2 regions of the Streptomyces solitudinis genome follow, and region 1 is predicted to be linked to the other one. Evidence: riboswitches for the same ligand, from Rfam matches in the RefSeq annotation. Region 1 holds a riboswitch; the other holds the start of a gene.
The links. A riboswitch is a leader RNA that binds a small molecule or an ion and turns the genes downstream of it on or off. The one in region 1 is predicted to bind cobalamin.
Positions count from the first base shown of each region.

Region 1 (10,197 bases):
ACGTCCGGCATCAGGCCCGAAGTGATCTTCGCGGGTCTCGTGGGCGCGATCCTGTGGAACCTGCTGACCTGGCTCGCCGGTCTGCCCTCCAGCTCCTCCATGGCGCTGTTCGGCGGTCTCATCGGGGCGACGATCGCCTCCGTCGGCATCGGGGCCGTCCACATGGACGCCGTGCTGAGCAAGGTCCTGATCCCCGCGTTCATCGCCCCGGTCGTCGCCGGTGTCGCCGCCATGCTGGCGACCCGGCTCACCTACCGCGCGGCCCGCCGCGCGGACCCGGAGAAGACCTCGCACGGCTACCGCGCCGGGCAGATCACCTCCGCCGCGCTGGTCTCCCTCGCGCACGGTACGAACGACGCGCAGAAGACCATGGGCGTGATGACCCTCGCGCTGATCTCCGGCGGCGTCCTCGGCGCCGACGCCGACCCGCCGATGTGGGTCATCGCCTCCGCCGGCATCGCGATCGCCCTGGGCACCTACCTGGGCGGCTGGCGCATCATCCGCACCATGGGCCGGGGCCTCACCGACATCCACGCGCCGCAGGGCTTCGCGGCACAGACCAGCTCGGCCGTCACCATCCTGGCCTCCTCGCACCTCGGCTTCTCGCTGTCCACCACCCAGGTCTGCTCGGGCTCGGTGATGGGCTCCGGGTACGGCCGCAAGGGCGGTGTGGTGCGCTGGAACACCGCGTACCGCATGTTCGCCGCCTGGGGGCTCACGCTCCCGGCCGCGGGCCTGGTGGCGGCGCTGGCCGCCCTGCTGGCCGAACGGGGCGACTGGGGCATCACCGTGGTCGCCGTCCTCTTCGTGGCCGCCTGCGCCGCGATCTGGACCGCCTCCCGGCGCGAGGTCGTCAGCCACCACAACGTGAACGACATGCCGCAGGAGGACCCGGGCGTGGTGACGAGCGCGGTGCAGGCCGTCAGCCCGCCGCCCCTCGGCGCCCCCCGCGACGAACGGGACCCGCTGGCCGGACAGGACGAGGCGCGGGACGCCGGGCACCGCTCCCCCACCGCCGTCTCCTGACCTCCGCCGGGACGGCCCCCGCACGGGCCGCCCCGGCAGACCCCCGACCTTCTCGTGACCCCCCGCACACCCGAGGACGTGACTTCCGATGGACATCGACTGGGCAGCTCTCGGCCAGGTCTTCGGCGTCAGCCTGCTGGCGACCGTCGCCCTGGTGGGCGTCTTCACCCTGGGCATCGTCAGCGGCTCCGCCCGCAGGACGGACGGCACCGTCCCGGTGCTCGCCCGCACCGGCGCCTACGCCGCCTACGCGGCGTGCGCCGCGGCCGTCGCCTTCGGCATCTACACGATCGCCGCCTGAGCGCGGCACCCCGCAGCAGCCGGTGAGGGGCACGGGCGGCGCCCGTGCCCCTCACCGGCGCGCCCGCGCACGCCCGCGCCGTGTGCCACCTCACACTCCGTCACCGCAGGTCAGGGCGGAGTTGACGGCTCTGCGCGGCCGTGGTGGACTTCGGCCCGTTGCCACACGGCGGCAGGAGAGGAAGCCGGTGCGAATCCGGCGCGGTCCCGCCACTGTCACCGGGGAGCACTCCCCCACCGAGCGTCACGGCCCGCGAGCAGGGCTGGAAGGCCGGGGGAGCTGTAGATCCGGGAGCCAGGAGACTCTCACCGCCGGTCACGTCGAGCCAGGGCGAGGACCCTGAGTGAGGACACACCGCCATGCCCGGCATTCCCCTGCCCCCAGACCCAGCGACCCCTCCGGGAGTGAGCGCGGGCTGACGGCGCCATGGGTTTCTCCCCTTCCGGCGCCGTGCTGGGCCACCTCTGCGACGCGCTCGCCGGTGACCCGCGCCGTGCCCACCCCGTCGCCGCGTTCGGACGGGCCGCCGCGGCGGCCGAGCGCCGCCTGTGGCGCGACCACCGGGCGGCCGGGGCCGCGCACACGGTGCTGTGCGCGGGCGGCGTCGCCGCCGCCACCGCCGCGCTGGCCCGCGCCGCGGGCCGGCGGCGGGCCGCGGACACCGCCCTCACCGCCGCCGTCACCTGGGCCGTGCTGGGCGGCACGTCCCTGGCGCGGGAGGCCCGCGCCGTCGCTGACGCGCTGACGGCCGGGAACGTCGGGGCCGCCCGCGCCCGGCTGCCGCACCTGTGCGGCCGCGATCCGCAGGCGCTCGACGCGGACGGCATCGCCCGCGCGGTCGTGGAGTCCGTCGCCGAGAACACCTCCGACGCGGTGGTCGGCGCCCTGGTGTGGGGCGCGCTCGCCGGGGTGCCGGGGATGGCGGCGTTCCGCGCGGTGAACACGCTGGACGCCATGGTGGGGCACCGCTCGCCGCGCTACCTGCGCTTCGGCTGGGCGGCGGCGCGCCTGGACGACGCCGCCGGGTGGCCCGGCTCCCGGCTCACCGCCGCCCTGGCCGCGGTGCTCGGGCCGGACCGGGCCGGTGCCGTGCGGGCCTGGCGCGCGGACGCGCAGCGGCACCCCTCGCCCAACGCCGGGCCCGTGGAGGCCGCGTTCGCCGGAGCGCTGGGCGTGCGGCTCGGCGGCACGCTCTCCTACGGCGGGCGCGTCGAGCACCGTCCCGTCCTGAACGCCGCCGGGCGCGCCGTGGCGGTCGCCGACATCGAGCGGGCGGTGCGGCTCTCGCGCCGCGTGGGCGCCCTGGCCCTGGCGGTCGCGCTGACCGGACGGGCGGCCGGGCAGGCTGCCGGACGGGCGGCTGCCGGACGGGCCGCGGGCGGGCACGGAGGGCGGCGTCATGGCCGGCTCTGAACCGGGCGGCGCCCTGCTGGTGGCGGGCACGACGTCCGACGCGGGCAAGAGCGTCGTCACGGCGGGCATCTGCCGCTGGCTGGCCCGCCAGGGGCTGAAGGTGGCGCCCTTCAAGGCGCAGAACATGTCGCTCAACTCCTTCGTCACCCGGGACGGCGCGGAGATCGGGCGGGCGCAGGCCATGCAGGCCGCCGCCGCCCGCACCGAGCCGAGCGCGCTGATGAACCCGGTGCTGCTCAAGCCGGGCGGCGACCGCACCAGCCAGGTCGTGCTGCTGGGCCGGGCCGTCGGGGAGCTGAGCGCGCGCGGCTACCACGGCGGGCGCGCGCAGCGGCTGCTGGGCACGGTGACGGAGTGCCTGGCCGAGCTGCGCCGCACGCACGACGCGGTGATCTGCGAGGGCGCGGGCAGTCCGGCCGAGATCAACCTGCGCCGCACCGACATCGTCAACATGGCGCTGGCCCGCGCCGCCCGGCTGCCGGTCGTCGTCGTGGGCGACATCGACCGCGGCGGGGTGTTCGCGTCCTTCTTCGGGACGACGGCGCTGCTGTCCGCCGAGGACCAGGCGCTGGTCGCCGGGTACCTCGTCAACAAGTTCCGCGGTGACGTCTCGCTGCTGGAGCCGGGGCTGGACATGCTGCACCGGCTCACCGGGCGGCCGACCCTCGGGGTGCTGCCGTTCCGGCACGGCCTGGGCATCGACGAGGAGGACGGGCTGCGCGTCTCGCTGCGCGGCACCGTGCGCGAATCGGCGACCGCGCCGCCGCACGGCCGGGACGTGCTGCGCGTCGCGGTGCTGCCGGTGCCGCTCATGTCGAACTTCACCGACGTCGACGCGCTGGCCGCCGAGCCGGGCGTGGTCGTGCGGTTCTGCGACCGCCCCGAGGAGCTGGCCGACGCCGACCTCGTGGTGGTGCCCGGCACGCGGGGCACCGTGGGCGCGCTGCGCTGGCTGCGCGACCGGGGGCTGGCGGCGGCGCTGGCCCGCCGCGCCGCGCAGGGCCGCCCGGTGCTGGGGATCTGCGGCGGCTACCAGCTCCTCGGGCAGCGCGTCGAGGACGACGTCGAGTCCCGCGCCGGGGTGGTGGAGGGGCTCGGGCTGCTGCCGGTGCGGGTGCGCTTCCACCGCGAGAAGACCCTCGCCCGGCCGACGGGGACGGCGCTGGGCGAAGCCGTCGAGGGGTACGAGATCCACCACGGCGTCGCCGACGTGCTCGGTGGCGAGCCGTTCCTGGACGGCTGCCGGGCCGGATCGGTGTGGGGCACGCACTGGCACGGCTCGCTGGAGAGCGACGCCTTCCGGCGCGCCTTCCTGCGCCGGGTGGCCGCCGACACCGGGCGCGCCTTCGTCCCCGCGCCGGACACCGCGTTCGCCGCCCTGCGGGAGGAGCAGCTCGACCGGCTGGGCGACCTGATCGAAGAACACGCCGACACCGCGGCCCTGCTGCGGCTCATCGAGGACGGCGCGCCCGCGGGCCTGCCGTTCGTACCGCCGGGAGCACCCTCATGAGCACCGTCACCCTGCTGTCCACCGCCGACACGGACCTGCTGGCCGCCCGCGCCTCGGGCGCCGCCTACCGCATCGCCAACCCCACCCGCGTGGACGTCGCCGAGGAGCTGCCGGGGCTGCTGGCCGGCACCGACCTGGTCGTCGTCCGGCTGCTCGGCGGGAAGCGCGCCTGGGAGGACGGGCTGGCCGCCCTGCGGGCGTCCGGGCTGCCCACCGTGCTGCTCGGCGGGGAGTCCGTGCCGGACGCCGAGCTGATGGCCGAGTCCAGCGTCCCGGCCGGGGTGGTGGCCGAGGCGCTGCGCTACCTCGTCGAGGGCGGCCCGGAGAACCTGGCCGAACTGGCCCGCTTCCTGTCCGACACCGTGCTGCTGACCGGCGAGGGCTTCGCGGAACCGCGGCCGATGCCCGCCTACGGGGTGCGCGGCGACCGCCCCCGCGACCCGGCGCGGCCCACGGTGGGCGTGCTCTTCTACCGGGCGCACGAACTCGCCGGCAACACCGCCTTCGTGGACACCCTGTGCGACGCCGTCGAGGAGCAGGGAGCCAACGCGCTGCCGGTGTACTGCGGTTCGCTGCGGGACGCCGATCCGGGCCTCTACGCGCTGCTGGGCGGTGTGGACGCGCTGGTCACCACCGTGCTCGCGGCCGGCGGGAGCCGGGCGTCGGACGCGAGCGCCGGCGGCGACGACGAGGCGTGGGACATCGGGGCGCTGGCCGAACTGGACGTACCGGTGCTCCAGGGCCTGTGCCTGACGACGTCCCGCACGGCGTGGGAGGAGTCCGACGCGGCCCTCACCCCCATGGACGCCGCGATGCAGGTGGCGATCCCCGAGTTCGACGGGCGCATCGTCACCGTGCCGTTCTCCTTCAAGGAGGACGGCCCCGACGGCATCCCGCTGTACGCGGCCGACCCCGGGCGCGCCCGCCGGGTGGCGGGCATCGCCGTGCGGCACGCGGCGCTGCGGCACAAGCCGAACGCGCACAAGAGGCTCGCGCTCGTCTTCACCGCCTACCCGACGAAGCACTCGCGGGTCGGCAACGCGGTCGGTCTGGACACCCCAGCCTCCGCCGTGCGGCTGCTGGACGCCCTGCGGGAGGCCGGGTACGGCGTGACGGACTACCCCGGCAACGGCGACGAGCTGATCCACCGGCTCATCCAGGCGGGCGGACACGACGTGGAGTGGCTGACGGAGGACCAGCTCGCCGCCGCCCCGGCGCGGGTGCCGCTGGCCGACTACCGGGAGTGGTTCGCCACCCTCGACCCGGCGCTGCGCGCGGACATGCTGGAGCACTGGGGGGAGCCGCCGGGCTCGCTCTACGTGGACGGCGACGACATCGTGCTGGCCTCCCTGGAGTTCGGGAACGTCGTCGTGATGATCCAGCCCCCGCGCGGCTTCGGCGAGAACCCGATCGCCATCTACCACGACCCGGACATGCCGCCCTCGCACCACTACCTGGCGGCCTACCGCTGGCTGGAGCGGAGCTGGGGCGCGGACGCCGTCGTGCACATGGGCAAGCACGGCACGATGGAGTGGCTGCCGGGCAAGGGCCTGGGGCTGTCGGGCGGCTGCGCCCCCGACGCCGTCCTCGGCGACCTGCCGCTGGTGTACCCGTTCATCGTCAACGACCCCGGCGAGGGCACCCAGGCCAAGCGGCGCGGCCACGCCACCGTCGTGGACCACCTGGTGCCGCCGATGGCCCGCGCCGACTCCTACGGCGACCTGGCCAAGCTGGAGCAGCTGCTGGACGAGTACGCGCTCGTGAGCGACCTGGACCCGGCCAAGGCCCCGGCGGTGCGCAGCCAGATCTGGACGCTGGTGCGCGCCGCCGAACTCCACCACGACCTGCACGTGGAGGAGCAGCCGGACGAGGACGCGTTCGACGAGTTCGTCATGCACATCGACGGCTGGCTGTGCGAGATCAAGGACGTGCAGATCCGCGACGGGCTGCACGTACTGGGCGGTGCGCCCGAGGGCGAGCCGCGGGTCAACCTGGCGCTGGCCGTGCTGCGTTCGGCACAGGTCTGGGGCGGCGTGGGCGGCGCGCTGCCGGGGCTGCGGGCGGCGCTGGCCGCGCACTTCGGCCTCGTGGAGCAGGAACTGCTGGCCGAGCCGGGTGCCCGGCTCGCGGTGCCGGACTCCCTGACGGCGCTCGCCGAGGGCCCGGCCCGTACCGCGTCGGACGCCGTCGACCTGCTGGAGCGGCTGGCGCGGCGGCTGGCGGAGACCATGGAGGCCGCCGGCTGGGCCCGGGAGGCGGCCGCGGTCACCGTGCGGGAGGTGCTGGGCGCCGAAGTGCCGGACGCGGTACGGGTGCTGGAGTTCGCGGCCGAGGAGGTCGCGCCGCGGCTGGCCCGCACGACGGACGAGATCGGCAACGTCCTGCACGCGCTGGACGGCGGCTACGTCCCGGCCGGTCCGTCCGGCTCGCCCACCCGCGGCCTGGTCAACGTGCTGCCGACGGGGCGGAACTTCTACTCCGTGGACCCCAAGGCCATCCCCTCGAAGCTGTCCTGGGAGGTGGGCAGCGCGCTGGCCGACTCGCTGCTGGCCCGCCACCTCGCCGACAACGGGGCCTACCCGAAGTCGGTGGGGCTCACGGTGTGGGGCACCTCGTGCATGCGCACCCAGGGCGACGACATCGCGGAGATCCTGGCGCTGCTGGGCTGCCGCCCGGTGTGGGACGACGCCTCCCGGCGCGTCACCGGCTTCGAGGTGGTGCCGCGGGCCGAACTGGGCCGCCCGCGCATCGACGTCACCGTCCGCATCTCGGGCTTCTTCCGCGACGCGTTCCCGCACGTGGTGGGGCTCATCGACGACGCCGTGCGGGCGGTGGCCGAACTGGACGAGCCCGCCGACGCCAACTACGTCCGCGCCCACGCGGACGAGGACACCGCCCGGCACGGCGACCGGCGCCGGGCCACCGCGCGCGTCTTCGGCTCCAAGCCGGGGGCGTACGGGGCGGGCCTGCTGCCGCTCATCGACGCCCGCAACTGGCGCTCCGACGCCGACCTCGCCGAGGTGTACGCCGTGTGGGGCGGCTACGCGTACGGGCGCGGCCTGGACGGCCGGGCGGCGCGCGGGGACATGGAGACGGCCTTCCGCCGCATCCAGGTGGCGGCGAAGAACGTGGACACCCGTGAGCACGACATCGCGGACGCGGACGACTACTTCCAGTACCACGGCGGCATGGTGGCGATGGTGCGCCACCTGACGGGCTCCTCCCCCGAGGCGTACGTCGGGGACAGCGCGGTGCCCGAGCAGGTCAGGACCCGCACCCTGGGCGAGGAGACCCACCGCGTCTTCCGGGCCCGCGTCGTCAACCCGCGCTGGATGGCGGCCATGCGGCGGCACGGTTACAAGGGCGCCTTCGAGATGGCCGCCACCGTGGACTACCTCTTCGGCTACGACGCGACGGCCGGGGTGGTGGACGACTGGATGTACGAGAAGCTGGCGTCCGAGTACGTCTTCGACGCCGAGAACCAGGAGTTCATGCGGCGGTCGAACCCGTGGGCGCTGCGCGGGATCACCGAACGCCTCCTGGAGGCCGCCGAGCGCGGCCTGTGGGCGGAACCGGACGCCGGGACGCTGGACCGGCTGCGCCAGACCTACCTGGAACTCGAAGGCGACCTGGAGGACGACGCATGAGCATCCCGTATCCGTTCACGGCGATCGTGGGCATGGCCGACCTGCGTCTCGGGCTGCTGCTCAACGCCGTCTCGCCCGCCATCGGCGGCGTCCTCGTGCGGGGCGAGAAGGGCACCGCCAAGTCCACCGCGGTGCGGGCGCTGGCCGCGCTGCTGCCCGAGGTGGACGTCGTCCCCGGGTGCCGGTTCTCCTGCGACCCGGCCGACCCCGACCCCGGCTGCCCGGACGGGCCGCACGAGCGCGGGACGGGCCGGGCGCGTCCGGCCCGCATGGTGGAACTGCCGGTGGGCGCCTCCGAGGACCGGCTGGTGGGCGCGCTGGACATCGAGCGGGCGCTCGCGGACGGCGTGAAGGCGTACCAGCCCGGCCTGCTCGCGGACGCGCACCGCGGCGTGCTGTACGTGGACGAGGTCAACCTCCTGCACGACCACCTGATCGACTCGCTGCTGGACGCCGCCGCCATGGGCGCGTCCTACGTCGAGCGGGAGGGCGTGTCGGTGCGGCACGCCGCCCGGTTCCTGCTCGTCGGCACGATGAACCCGGAGGAGGGCGAGCTGCGGCCGCAGCTCCTGGACCGGTTCGGGCTGACGGTCGAGGTGGCCGCCTCCCGGGAGACCGAGGAACGGGTGGAGGTGGTGCGGCGGCGGCTGGCCTACGACGCCGGACCGGCCGCCTTCGCCGCCCGGTGGGCCGCCGAGGAGAGCGCGCTGAGGCAGCGGATCGCCGCCGCCCGCGCCCTGCTGCCGAAGGTGCGGCTCGGGGACGCCGCACTGCGGCAGATCGCCGCCACCTGCGCGGCCTTCGAGGTGGACGGGATGCGCGCGGACATCGTCATGGCGCGCACCGCCTCGGCCCTGGCCGCCTGGGCGGGCCGCACCGGGGTGCTGGCCGAGGACGTGCGGCAGGCCGCGCTGCTGGCCCTCCCCCACCGCAGGCGCCGCAACCCGTTCGACGCGCCGGGCCTGGACGAGGACAAGCTCGACGAGACGCTGGAGCAGCACGCGGACGGCGACGGTCCGGACGGCGACGGTCCGGACGGCGACGGCGACGGTCCGGACGGCGGGCCGGACGGTGACGGTCCGGGCGGCGGGCCGGACGGCGGGCCCGGCGGAGAGCCGCCGCGCGGCGGCGGGGGAGAGCAGGCCACCGGGTCCGGCGGGGAGGCGCCCGCCGGGGCGGAGCCCGTCCCGCAGCCGCGGCGGCCCGGCGGCGAGGACCGCCGGGAGCGGGACGAGGACGGCGCGCGGGACGAGGAGCGCCAGCCGGGGAGCGGGGCCGCCGGGGAGCGGGCCGCCGCACCCGCGGGCGAGCCGTTCCACGCCCGCACGCTGTCCGTGCCCGGCGTCGGGGAGGGCGCGGCGGGCCGCCGGTCACGGGGGCGCACCGCGACCGGCCGCACCACCGGCGCCCGCCGTCCGCAGGGCGCCCTGCACAGGCTGCACCTGACCGCCACCGTGCAGGCCGCGGCCCCGCACCAGCGGGCGCGGGGCCGCCGGGGGCCCGGCCTGGTCGTGCGCCGGGACGACCTGCGCGAGGCGGTGCGCGAGGGCCGGGAGTCCAACCTCGTCCTGTTCGTCGTGGACGCCTCCGGGTCCATGGCGGCGCGGCAGCGGATGAGCGCCGTCAAGGGCGCGGTGCTGTCGCTGCTGCTGGACGCCTACCAGCGGCGGGACAAGGTGGGCCTGGTCACCTTCCGGGGCGCGGACGCCGAGGTCGTGCTGCCGCCCACCTCCTCGGTGGACGCGGCGGCGGCGCGTCTGGAAGCGCTGCCGACCGGCGGGCGCACCCCGCTGGCGGCCGGACTGCTGAAGGCCCGCGAGGTGCTGCGGGTGGAACGGCTGCGGGACCCCTCCCGGCGGCCGCTGCTCGTCGCCGTCACCGACGGACGGGCCACCGGCGGCCCGGAGCCGGTGGCCCGGGCCGGGCGCGCGGCCCGGCTGCTCGCGGACGAGGGCACGGCGTCGGTCGTCGTGGACTGCGAATCCGGGCCGGTGCGGCTCGGTCTGGCGGGCACGCTGGCCGCCGAGCTGGGCGGCCCGGCGGTGACGCTCGGCGAACTGCGCGCGGACGCGGTGTCCGCGCTGGTCAAGGACGTACGGAGGGCCGCGTAATGCCGCAGGGGAAGCCGAGTAGCGTGCCGGACGACGGGCTGACGACCCGGCAGCGGCGCAACCGGCCGCTGGTCGCGGTGCACACCGGCACCGGCAAGGGCAAGTCGACGGCCGCCTTCGGGCTGGCGCTGCGGGCCTGGAACCAGGGCTGGCCGATCGGGGTGTTCCAGTTCGTCAAGTCGGCCAAGT
Region 1 covers NZ_JAZDCW010000008.1:203,200-213,396, reverse strand. The annotation lists gene V1J52_RS20880 (inorganic phosphate transporter) at 1-1,026, shown strand, start outside; gene V1J52_RS20875 (hypothetical protein) at 1,115-1,327, shown strand; cobalamin riboswitch at 1,506-1,631, shown strand; gene V1J52_RS20870 (cobalamin biosynthesis protein) at 1,754-2,740, shown strand; gene V1J52_RS20865 (cobyric acid synthase) at 2,727-4,250, shown strand; gene cobN (cobaltochelatase subunit CobN) at 4,247-7,897, shown strand; gene V1J52_RS20855 (putative cobaltochelatase) at 7,894-10,008, shown strand; gene cobO (cob(I)yrinic acid a,c-diamide adenosyltransferase) at 10,008-10,197, shown strand, end outside.

Region 2 (10,197 bases), on a different contig from region 1:
ACCGACCCCCTGGAGCAGCCGGGCCGCCACCAGCACGGCGAAGGAGGGGGCGAGCCCGGCCAGCAGGGACGCGGCACCGAAGAGAGCCGTGCCGAGCAGGAGGACGCGGCGCCTGCCGGACACGTCACCCAGCCGGCCGCCGAGCATCAGCAGCCCGCCACCGGTGATCGTTATCGAAAAGGGAGCCGTCCACAGCGAGGAAGGAACCCCCGTGTCCGCCCACTGCCAGCTCACCGGTGCCAAGCCGGGCTTCGGCAAGAGCATCTCCCACTCCCACCGGCGCACCCCGCGCCACTTCGACCCCAACATCCAGCGCAAGCGCTACTGGCTGCCGAGTGAGGGCCGCCACGTCCGGCTCACGCTGAGCACGAAGGGCATCAAGACCATCGACGTCATCGGTGTCGAGGCGGCCGTGGCCCGTATCCGGGCACGGGGCGGGAGGCCCTGATGGCGAAGAAGAGCAAGCTCGCGAAGAACGAGAAGCGCAGGGAGATCGTCGAGCGGTACGCGGTACGGCGCGCGGAGCTGAAGGAGACCATCCGCCGTCCGTCCACGACGGAGGCGGAGCGTGCCCTTGCCCTGGCCGAGCTGCGGCGCCAGCCGCGCGACGCGAGTGCCACCCGGGTGCGCAGCCGCGACGCCGTGGACGGCCGCCCGCGTGGCCACCTGCGGAAAGCGCGAGGCACCGTGATGACATTGGCCGGAAGCAGGCTTACCTATATCTACACCCACTGTAAAGGAGACGCGAAGCCGGTACCCGCTGTGCTCCTCACCCGCCCGTGGGCCGGGACCTCGCGCACATCGGAGAACGACGCGGACGAGCGGGCTGCGAAGCCGGGCGGCCCGGCCATCCGGTTTCGGCCCTTCCTGTCACGCTCGCGCTGAGCGTGCCTCCCCCCGTCGCGGCTCCCCCTATGCTTCTACTCGTTTGTAGAAGGATCGTGCGTGAGGCGAGCCCCACGCCTATGGAGGACCACACATGGCTTCGATCGACCTGGACAAGGTGCTGGACAAGGCATGGGCGGACAAGAGCCTGCCCGAGATCCTGGCTGCCCCCGTGGCCGCGCTGAAGGGCGTGTCAGACCGTGACGGTGAGCTGCTCCAGGAAGCGTTCGGAGTCAGGACCGTGGCGGACCTGGCAGAGCTGAAGTACGCCCGCTGGGCGCAGGCACTCGCCGCCCTCGACGGGACCAGGTAACCGGCCCGCGGTACGACCGTGGCGTCGCACGCTGCGGCGGGCGGCGCCACCACCTCACCAGAGGCCCCGGCAGCGCGCCACTGCCGGGACCGGCCGCCGGCCGCGCCACCGGCCTGCCCGGCCAGCACGCCTGGGCCCTGCCCTGGCGAAGGCCGCGGGAGAAGTCGCCGCGCCGGACGCGGGCGGTGAGCGAGTCGCCGCCGAAGGAGCCGTAACCGGTGGCGGACCAGACGCTGTGCTCCGCCGGAACCTGGAAGTACGGCACCTCACGGCCCTGGTAGCGGAGGATCAGCACCTCCGGCGCGCGGCGGGACCGGATCACACGCGCGCAGGCGGCGCAGGCAGAGACGCGCAGCGTCTGCCGGTACCCGACCGGACGCCACCCCGCCCGCTCCTGACCCCGGCCGTGTGACGGCAGGAAGAAGCAGAGCGGCAGACGCCCGGGCCGGCGCCGAGGTCCCCGGAGTACAGCGGCGGCATCGGGCCCCGGGCGTCGTCCGGCACCCGCCAGACGAACGGCGCGGCCACCGCGATCAGGACCGTGGCGGCCAGAGCGACGGGCGCGACCTGGCGGCGCAGGCCGGGGCCCACGCGGAGCTGCCAGGCCAGCAGCACGCCGAGCCCGAACAGCCCGGTCGGTACACCGGTGAACAGGGCGCCGACAGTGAGGCTCTGCAAGCCCCGGCCCTCCGCGGTGAAGGCGGCCAGCCAGGGCGCGGTCCTGCCCAGGCCGCCACCGCCGGTCATCCGGCGGAGCCTTCCCGCCGGCGGACCGCGCTCCGTGCCGAGCGCGGCGGCCCCTGCGGCGCGGTGCCGTCGGGACAGGCCGGGTGCGGGCGGGGTACGCGCATGCCGGGAGCGTACCGAACGGCTTCAGCCGCGCCGCAGAGGCGGGGAGTCCGCGCAGCTCGGCGTCCAACGCGGTGACCGGGCCCGGCCGGACGCGGTCGCCGGGCACCGGCGACGCTTGCTACCACGCCGGGCTGACCGGTGGGCCGTCCGCACCGGTTCAGAGGGGCGTCGCCGCGTGCAGGATGACGATCATGGTGACCGCGGAGTTCGCCGACGACATCGCCGACGCGGCGGTGCCCGCCGCCGCACCCCACGTGGCCAGCCCCACCGACGTGAACGCCGACGGCCAGCGGCGCGCCGCCGGTGCCGGTCCCAGCAGCGCCGCCACCCGGCGCGGGACCGGCCCCGGTGCCGCGAAGCCCGCGAACGTGGGCGCCGGGGCGCCATGCGACACGAGAGCGGCCTTGCCGATCGCGCGGGCCACCGTCCGGCGGTCGCCGACCGCGTGGGCCGCGTCCTCGTCCGCCCACCGCTCCGTCGTGTACGACACCGCCGTGCGCAGCGGCCAGAGGAACGGGTTGGCACGCGCGGCCAGTCGCACGGTGAGCAGGAAGCGGTGGTGCCGGGCTGCCAGATGCGCCCGCTCATGGGCGAACAGCGCACGACGCTCGGCGGGTTCGAGGCAGCCGAGCAGCGCCGTGGTCACCACCACGCGGCCCGGGCCGCTCCCGGGGAGCGCGTACGCGTACGGGAGGGCGTCGGGCAGGACGGCCACCCGCGTTCCCGGCAGGCCGGTCAGCGCGCGGTGGGCGCGGTGGCGCACGCGGCCGTGCCGCCACAGCAGGCGTCCGCAGGCGACGACCACCGCGACGAGCGCGGGGATGGCCGCCCTGCCGGCGACCTCGTCGTACGGGACCGCCTCCCGCACCTCCGCGTCGGACCACCCGTCGGGCAGCGGATTGCCGGGCAGCTGGGCGGTGCCGACCACCATGACCAGCCCCAGGCACACCGTGCTGCACACGGCCATGACCGCCGCCACCACCGTCAGCAGCCTGGTCGCGGCGCGTGGATGCAGATGCTGCTCCGCCAGGCGCGCGATCGGCCACGCCGTGAGCGGCAGGACCAGCGGGAGGAAGACGAAGACTCCCATGCGAGGTCAGCCTTCCCCGCCGGCCCGGGGTTCCCTTCCGCTCCGCGGTGAGGTCAGCAGCCCGCGCAGCAGCCGCTCGTCGTCCGGGCCGAGTCCGGTGACGAAGCGTGCCAGCACCGCTTCCCGGTCACTCTCGGCGTCCAGGACCTTGCGCATCTTCCGTGCGGCCAGGCCGGCCTGGTCCGACGCGGGTGTCCAGGCGAAGGACCGGCCCGCCCGCTCCCGGGTGACCATGCCCTTGGCCAGCAGGCGGGTCAGGATCGTGATGACCGTGGTGTAGGCGAGGTCCTCGCCCAGGCGCTCCTGCACCCAGCCCGCGGTCGCCGGGCCGTCGGCCTCACGCAGCGCCGCCAGGACCAGTGCCTCCAGCTCGCCCTGCCTCCGCCGCCGGGGGCGCTGCGGGTGGTCCACCATGCCCTGTCTCCCTTCCGCAGACGTCCGTTGCCCGGGCGGACATCGTATAGACACCCGGGCGCCGCGCCGCGGGACGGAGCGCCGCGGTCTGCGGGGCGCGTCAGCTCGTGGGGCGGCTTCCGGGGAGGAAGGTCACCTGGGGCGCGCCCGTGCGCGGATGGAGGACGACCTCGCTCGCCACCCCGTAGACCTCGGCCAGCAGCCGGGGGGTGAGGATCTCGGCGGGCGGGCCCGACGCGGTGACCCGCCCCTCGCACAGGACGTAGAGCCGGTCGCAGTAGTACGCGGCCAGGTTGAGGTCGTGCAGCGCCACCAGGACGGTGGCGGTCAGCCGCCGCAGCGCGCCGAGAACGTCCAGCTGGTGGCGTATGTCGAGGTGGTTGGTCGGCTCGTCGAGCACCAGGAGGGCAGGCCGCTGGGCGAGGGCGCGGGCGATGAGCACGCGCTGGCGTTCGCCGCCGGAGAGGAGGCCGAAGGAGCGGTCGGCCAGGCCGACGGCGTCCACCGCGGTGAGCGCGGACGCGATCACCGCGGCGTCCTCGGCGGTGTCGCCGGAGAGCAGCCGCTTGTGCGGAGTGCGGCCCATCGCGACGACCTCACGGACCGTGAGGTCGATGTCGGCGCCCGTCTCCTGGACCACCGCCGCGACGGTGCGGGCCAGCCGCCGCGCCGGCAGCGACCAGGTGTCGGCGCCGTCGACGCGGACCTGCCCGGCCGCGGGGCGCAGCACGCGGTAGACGGCGCGCAGCAGGCTGGACTTGCCGCTGCCGTTGGGGCCGACCAGGCCGATCACCTCACCCGGGCGGGCGGTCAGGGAGACGTCCTCCACCAGCCGGCGTGCTCCGGCGGTGAGGACGACGCCGTCCACGACGAGTTCGGCCGCGGTCATGCCACTCCTCGGTCGGTGTGCCGCCGGGCGTCCCGGCGCATCAGCCACAGGAAGAACGGGCCGCCGCACAGGGCCGTCAGCACGCCGACGGGGATCTCCATCGGCGCGGCGACGGTGCGGGCGGCGATGTCGGCCCAGATGAGGAAGACCGCTCCGCCGAGGGCGGCCGTCGGCAGCACCCGGCGGTGGTCGCCGCCGACGAAGAGGCGCACGATGTGCGGCAGCATCAGCCCGACGAAGCCGATGGGCCCGGCCGCCGCGACCAGCACGCCGGTGACGAGGGAGAGCAGGACGAACATGCGGGCGCGGAAGCGGGCCACGTCCAGCCCCAGCGTGGCCGCGGCCTCCTCGCCGGCCAGGAGCAGGTTCAGGTTGCGCGCCTGCACCAGGAGGACGGCGACGCCCAGCAGCAGGGCCGCGCTGGGCAGCCACAGGGTGCCCCAGCTGACGCCGCCGAGACCGCCGAGGGTCCAGGCGAGGACCGCGCGGGCCTCATTGCCCCGGCCGGTGGTGAGCAGGAGCAGGTTCAGCACCGCGGTGAGGACCGACGCGACGGCCACGCCGGACAGGATGAGCCGGACCGACGTGATCCGGCCGCCGGTACGGGCCGTGGCGTACACGAGCAGCAGCGCGCCGAGCGCGCCCGCGAAGGCGGCCGCCGGGAGGGACACCGGTCCGAACAGGGTCACACCGGACACGATCACCACGACCGCACCGAGGGACGCGCCGGAGGACACCCCCAGCAGGTACGGCTCGGCGAGCGGGTTGCGGACCAGGGCCTGCATGGCGGTTCCCACCACCGCGAGCCCGGCGCCGGTGACGGCACCGAGCAGCACGCGCGGGGCCCGCACGTCCAGCACGATGGTCTCCCGCGCCCGGGACCAGCCGGGCTCCGCCCCGTCGGCACCCAGCGCGTGGGTGACGATCCCCCACACCTGCCCGGGCGGCACGTGCACCGAGCCGATGGCCAGGCCGACGGTGGCCGATGACACCAGCAGGGCCGTGAGGACGAGCAGCGTGACGGCCAGGGGCCACCGGCCGGTCCGCCGCCGGCCCGGGGACGGGTGGCGGACGGGGGCCCGGGACCGCTGGTCCGTGGCGGGAGCCGTCACCGGAAGCTTTCGGGGTGCAGCCCGCGGGCCAGGTCCCCGACCGTGTACGCCGAGCGGATGCCGACCAGCGTCGCGGTCAGCGGAAGGACGACGAACCGCTGGTTCCGGATGGCGGGCACCTCGGCGAGGGCGGGCTGGGAGAGCAGGAACTCCTTCTTCTGCTCGACGCTTCCGGCGCCGGGGTAGTCGTAGACGGCGATGACCTCGGGCTCGCGTTCGACGACCTGCTCCCAGGAGACGTCACCGAAGACCTCGTCGAGGTCGGCGAAGACGTTCCGGCCTCCGGCCAGCCGGATCAGCTCGGTGCCCAGGCTCCTGCCGCCCGCGGTGTAGGCGGCCCTGTCGCCGCTGTTGTACACGAAGACGGGCACGGCGGCCTTGCCTTCGACGGCTGCGGTGGCCTCACCGACCCGTCCCCGGAGCTCGGCGACCAGCTCGTCGGCACGGTCGGAGACGCCGAAGACCGCGCCGACGGTGTGGATTTCTGCGTAGACGTCCTCCATCGTCACCTGCTCCTGTCCGCAGTACTCGCGGTTGAGGTGGGTGTCGATGCCGGCGTCGGCGAACGCCTCGCGGGAGCGGCCCTCGTTCTCGGCGAACGCGCTGCCGTAGCCGCCGTAGACAAGGTCGGGCCCGGCTTCCAGGACGGTCTCGAACGACGGTTCCCTGGGGGCCAGTTCCGGGATCGCCTCGTAGTCCTCCCGCAGCTCGGGCAGGACGGCCGAGTCGGGGAAGGCGGTGCCGACCATGCGGTCCTTCAGCCCGAGGGCCAGCAGCAGCTCCGTCGGGTGCTGGTGGATGGTGACCACCCGCGACGGCGGCTGCTCGTAGGTCGTGGTCACACCGCAGTTGTCGACCGTGACGGGGAAGCCCCCGGACGACGAGACCGCGGGCCCCGCGCTCCGGGCCGGGCCGCCGGCGTCGTCGGACGTGCCGCAGCCGGCGGTCAGGAGGGCCGACAGGGCGACGGCCGCTGCCGCGGGGCATAAAGCGCGCCGGCGCCGCCGGGCGGGGGAGAGAAAACGGAGACGCGCATGGGCGGTGGACACGTGAAGCCTCCTGGGGAGTCCGCGCTCCTCGGACCGGGCCCGCGACGAGCCAGTGTCCTGACTCCCGGATCGACGTTCCCCCTGCCTTCCCGCGCGGCGCGCAGTGGCATGCGAAGGGTTCCACTCCCCGGTCACAGTGGCGGGACCGCGCCGGACTCGCACCGGCTTCCTGTCTCCCGTCGCGGTGATGACCTGGTGATAGTACGTTTCCTCGCATCGAAGGCATAGGGCGTGCCGACCGGGCCGTACGCCCCGCGCCCGGGCTCGCCCCTCCCGTCCCCGACCGCGACGCACCGCGCGTGGTACCCGGGGCGTGCCGGGCGCGCAACGCGTCGTGCGGGCGCCCGCACGCCCGAAGACCTGCCCGCCCCCGCGCACCTCGCGGCGACACGGCGGGGCCCGGTCCGAGCCGGGTGCCCGCGGCGGTCAACCCTCCGGTAGCGTCAAGGTATGAGTCATCCGCATCCCGAACTGAAGCCCGCGAAACCTCTGCCCGAGGGAGGTCTGAGGGTGGTCGCCCTGGGCGGCCTGGGGGAGATCGGCCGCAACATGACCGTCTTCGAGCATGCGGGCAAGCTGCTCATCGTCGACTGCGGCGTGCTGTTCCCCGAGGAGAACCAGCCCGGCGTGGACGTGATCCTGCCGGACTTCACCTCGATCCGCGACCGGCTGGACGACGTCGTCGCCGTGGTGCTGACCCACGGCCACGAGGACCACATCGGCGGCGTCCCCTACCTGCTGCGCGAACGCCCCGACATCCCCGTCGTCGGCTCGAAGCTGACACTGGCCTTCCTGGAGGCGAAGCTCAAGGAACACGGCATCAAACCGCGCACCGCGCGGGTGCGGGAGGGCGACCGCCGCGGTTTCGGCCCGTTCGACTGCGAGTTCGTGGCGGTCAACCACTCCATTCCGGACAGTCTCGCGGTCGCGATCCGCACCCGGGCCGGGATGGTCCTGCACACCGGTGACTTCAAGATGGACCAGTTCCCGCTGGACGAGCGCATCACCGACCTGCGCGCCTTCGCCCGCCTCGGCGAGGAGGGCGTCGATCTGTTCCTGACCGACTCCACCAACGCCGAGGTGCCCGGCTTCACCACCTCCGAACGGGACCTGAACCCGGCGATCGAGCAGGTGATGCGCACCGCCCCGCGGCGCGTCATCGTCTCCAGCTTCGCCAGCCACGTGCACCGCATCCAGCAGGTGCTGGACGCGGCCCACCAGCACGGCCGCAAGGTCGCCTTCGTGGGCAGGTCGATGGTCCGCAACATGGGCATCGCCCGGGACCTGGGCTACCTGCGCGTGCCGTCCGGCCTGGTCGTGAGCCTCAAGGAACTGGAGAAGCTGCCGGACAGCAAGGTGACCCTGGTGTGCACCGGTTCGCAGGGTGAGCCGATGGCCGCGCTCTCCCGCATGGCCAACCGGGACCACACGATCCGGGTCGGCAAGGGCGACACCGTCCTGCTGGCCAGCTCCCTGATCCCGGGCAACGAGAACGCGATCTACCGGGTCATCAACGGCCTGACCCGGTGGGGCGCCAACGTCGTCCACAAGGGCAACGCCAAGGTGCACGTCTCCGGGCACGCCAGCGCCGGGGAACTCGTCTACTGCTACAACATCGTCAGGCCCCGCAACGTCATGCCCGTGCACGGCGAGTGGCGCCACCTGAGGGCCAACGCCGACCTGGCCATCCAGACCGGGGTCGCTCCCGAGCGGGTCGTCATCGCCGAGGACGGCGTGGTGGTGGACCTGGTGGACGGCCGTGCCTCGATCACCGGGAAGGTACCGGCGGGCAACGTCTACGTGGACGGCATGACGGTCGGCGGTGCCACCGAGGCGTCGCTGAAGGACCGCGTCGCCCTCGCGGAGGAGGGCGTGGTCACGGTGGTGGCGATCGTCGACGCCGACACCGGTGCCCTCGCCGAGGCCCCCGACTTCCTGGCCCGCGGTTTCGTGCACGACGACGCCACCTTCGAGCCGGTCGTCCCGGTGATCGAGAAGACGCTGGCCAAGGCGGCGGAGGAGGGCGTCGGGGACGCCCACCAGCTCGAACAGCTCATCGCCCGCGCCGTCGCCTCCTGGGCGTTCCGGACACACCGCCGCAAGCCCCTCATCATTCCGGTGATCATCGACGCCTGACCGCCCCGGCCCGGCCCGGGGAGTCCGTCCCGCCCGCCCCCCGCCGTCCCGGCGGGCGGGACGGGCGGATCAGTGGGCGGAGAGTTCGCCTGCGAGCTTGTCGTGCATCTCGGCGCTGGGCCGGTTCAGGCCGGTGATGGTGACCTTCTTGCCGCGCGAGGCGTACTTGGTCTCGATGGCGTCGAGTGCGGCGACGGAGGAGGCGTCCCAGATGTGCGCCCCGGAGAGGTCGATGACCACGTCGTCCGGATCGCCCGCGTAGTCGAACTGGTAGACGAGGTCGTTGGAGCTGGCGAAGAACAGCTCACCGGTGACGGCGTAGACGGCCTGTGTGCCGTCCGGGTCGGTGACGCCGGTGACCTCGGCGAGGTGGGCGACGCGGCGGGCGAAGGCCACCATCGCCGTGATGACGCCGACGATGACGCCGATGGCCAGGTTGTGGGTGACCACGACGACGGCGACGGTGACGGCCATGACCACGGTCTCGCTGACCGGCATCCGCTTCAGCGTCCTGGGCTGGACGGAGTGCCAGTCGAAGGTGGCGACCGAGACGAGGATCATGACGGCGACCAGGGCGGCCATCGGGATGTCGGAGACGACCGGGCCGAACGCGATGCACAGCACCATGAGGAAGGCGCCGGCGAGGAAGGTGGACAGGCGGGTGCGGGCGCCGGACGCCTTCACGTTGATCATGGTCTGGCCGATCATGGCGCAGCCGCCCATGCCGCCGAAGAAGCCGGTGACGATGTTGGCGACGCCCTGGCCGATCGACTCGCGCGTCTTGTTCGAGTGCGTGTCGGTGATGTCGTCCACGAGCTTGGCCGTCATCAGGGACTCCATCAGGCCGACCAGCGCGAAGGCGAAGGCGTAGGGCGCGATGATCCCCAGCGCCTCCAGCGTCAGCGGCATGTCCGGCAGGCCCGGCACGGGCAGCGAGGAGGGCAGCTCGCCCTTGTCGCCGACGGTGGGGACGGCGATGGCGGCGGCGACGGTGATGAGGGTGAGGACGACGATGGAGACCAGCGGCGCGGGGACGGCCTTGGTGACCCTGGGGAAGAGCACCATCAGGGCGAGGCCGCCGACGACGAGCGGGTAGACGGCGAACGGCACGTCCCGCAGCTCGGGAACCTGGGCCAGGAAGATGAGGATGGCCAGCGCGTTGACGAAGCCGACCATCACCGAGCGCGGCACGAACCGCATGAGCCTCGCCACACCCAGGGCGCCGAGGACGACCTGGATGAGGCCGCCGAGGATGACGGCGCCGATGAGGTAGCCGAGTCCGTACTCGTGGTTCAGCGGCGCGATGACCAGGGCTATCGCGCCCGTGGCGGCGGAGATCATCGCCTTGCGGCCGCCGACGAGCGAGATGACGACGGCCATCGTGAACGACGCGAACAGGCCGACGGCCGGGTCGACCCCGGCGATGATCGAGAAGGAGATCGCCTCGGGAATCAGGG
Region 2 covers NZ_JAZDCW010000001.1:746,250-756,446, forward strand. The annotation lists partial or broken gene V1J52_RS03095 (MFS transporter) at 1-171, opposite strand, end outside; gene rpmB (50S ribosomal protein L28) at 212-448, shown strand; partial or broken gene V1J52_RS03105 (uS14 family ribosomal protein) at 448-672, shown strand; gene V1J52_RS03110 (hypothetical protein) at 980-1,198, shown strand; gene V1J52_RS03120 (hypothetical protein) at 1,517-1,945, opposite strand; gene V1J52_RS03125 (M56 family metallopeptidase) at 2,208-3,140, opposite strand; gene V1J52_RS03130 (BlaI/MecI/CopY family transcriptional regulator) at 3,147-3,554, opposite strand; gene V1J52_RS03135 (ABC transporter ATP-binding protein) at 3,655-4,443, opposite strand; gene V1J52_RS03140 (FecCD family ABC transporter permease) at 4,440-5,555, opposite strand; gene V1J52_RS03145 (ABC transporter substrate-binding protein) at 5,552-6,604, opposite strand; cobalamin riboswitch at 6,635-6,815, opposite strand; gene V1J52_RS03150 (ribonuclease J) at 7,055-8,740, shown strand; gene V1J52_RS03155 (SulP family inorganic anion transporter) at 8,810-10,197, opposite strand, start outside.
Region 2: linked by a shared signal. The riboswitch ahead of V1J52_RS03145 (ABC transporter substrate-binding protein) and the one ahead of V1J52_RS20870 (cobalamin biosynthesis protein) in region 1 are both predicted to bind cobalamin.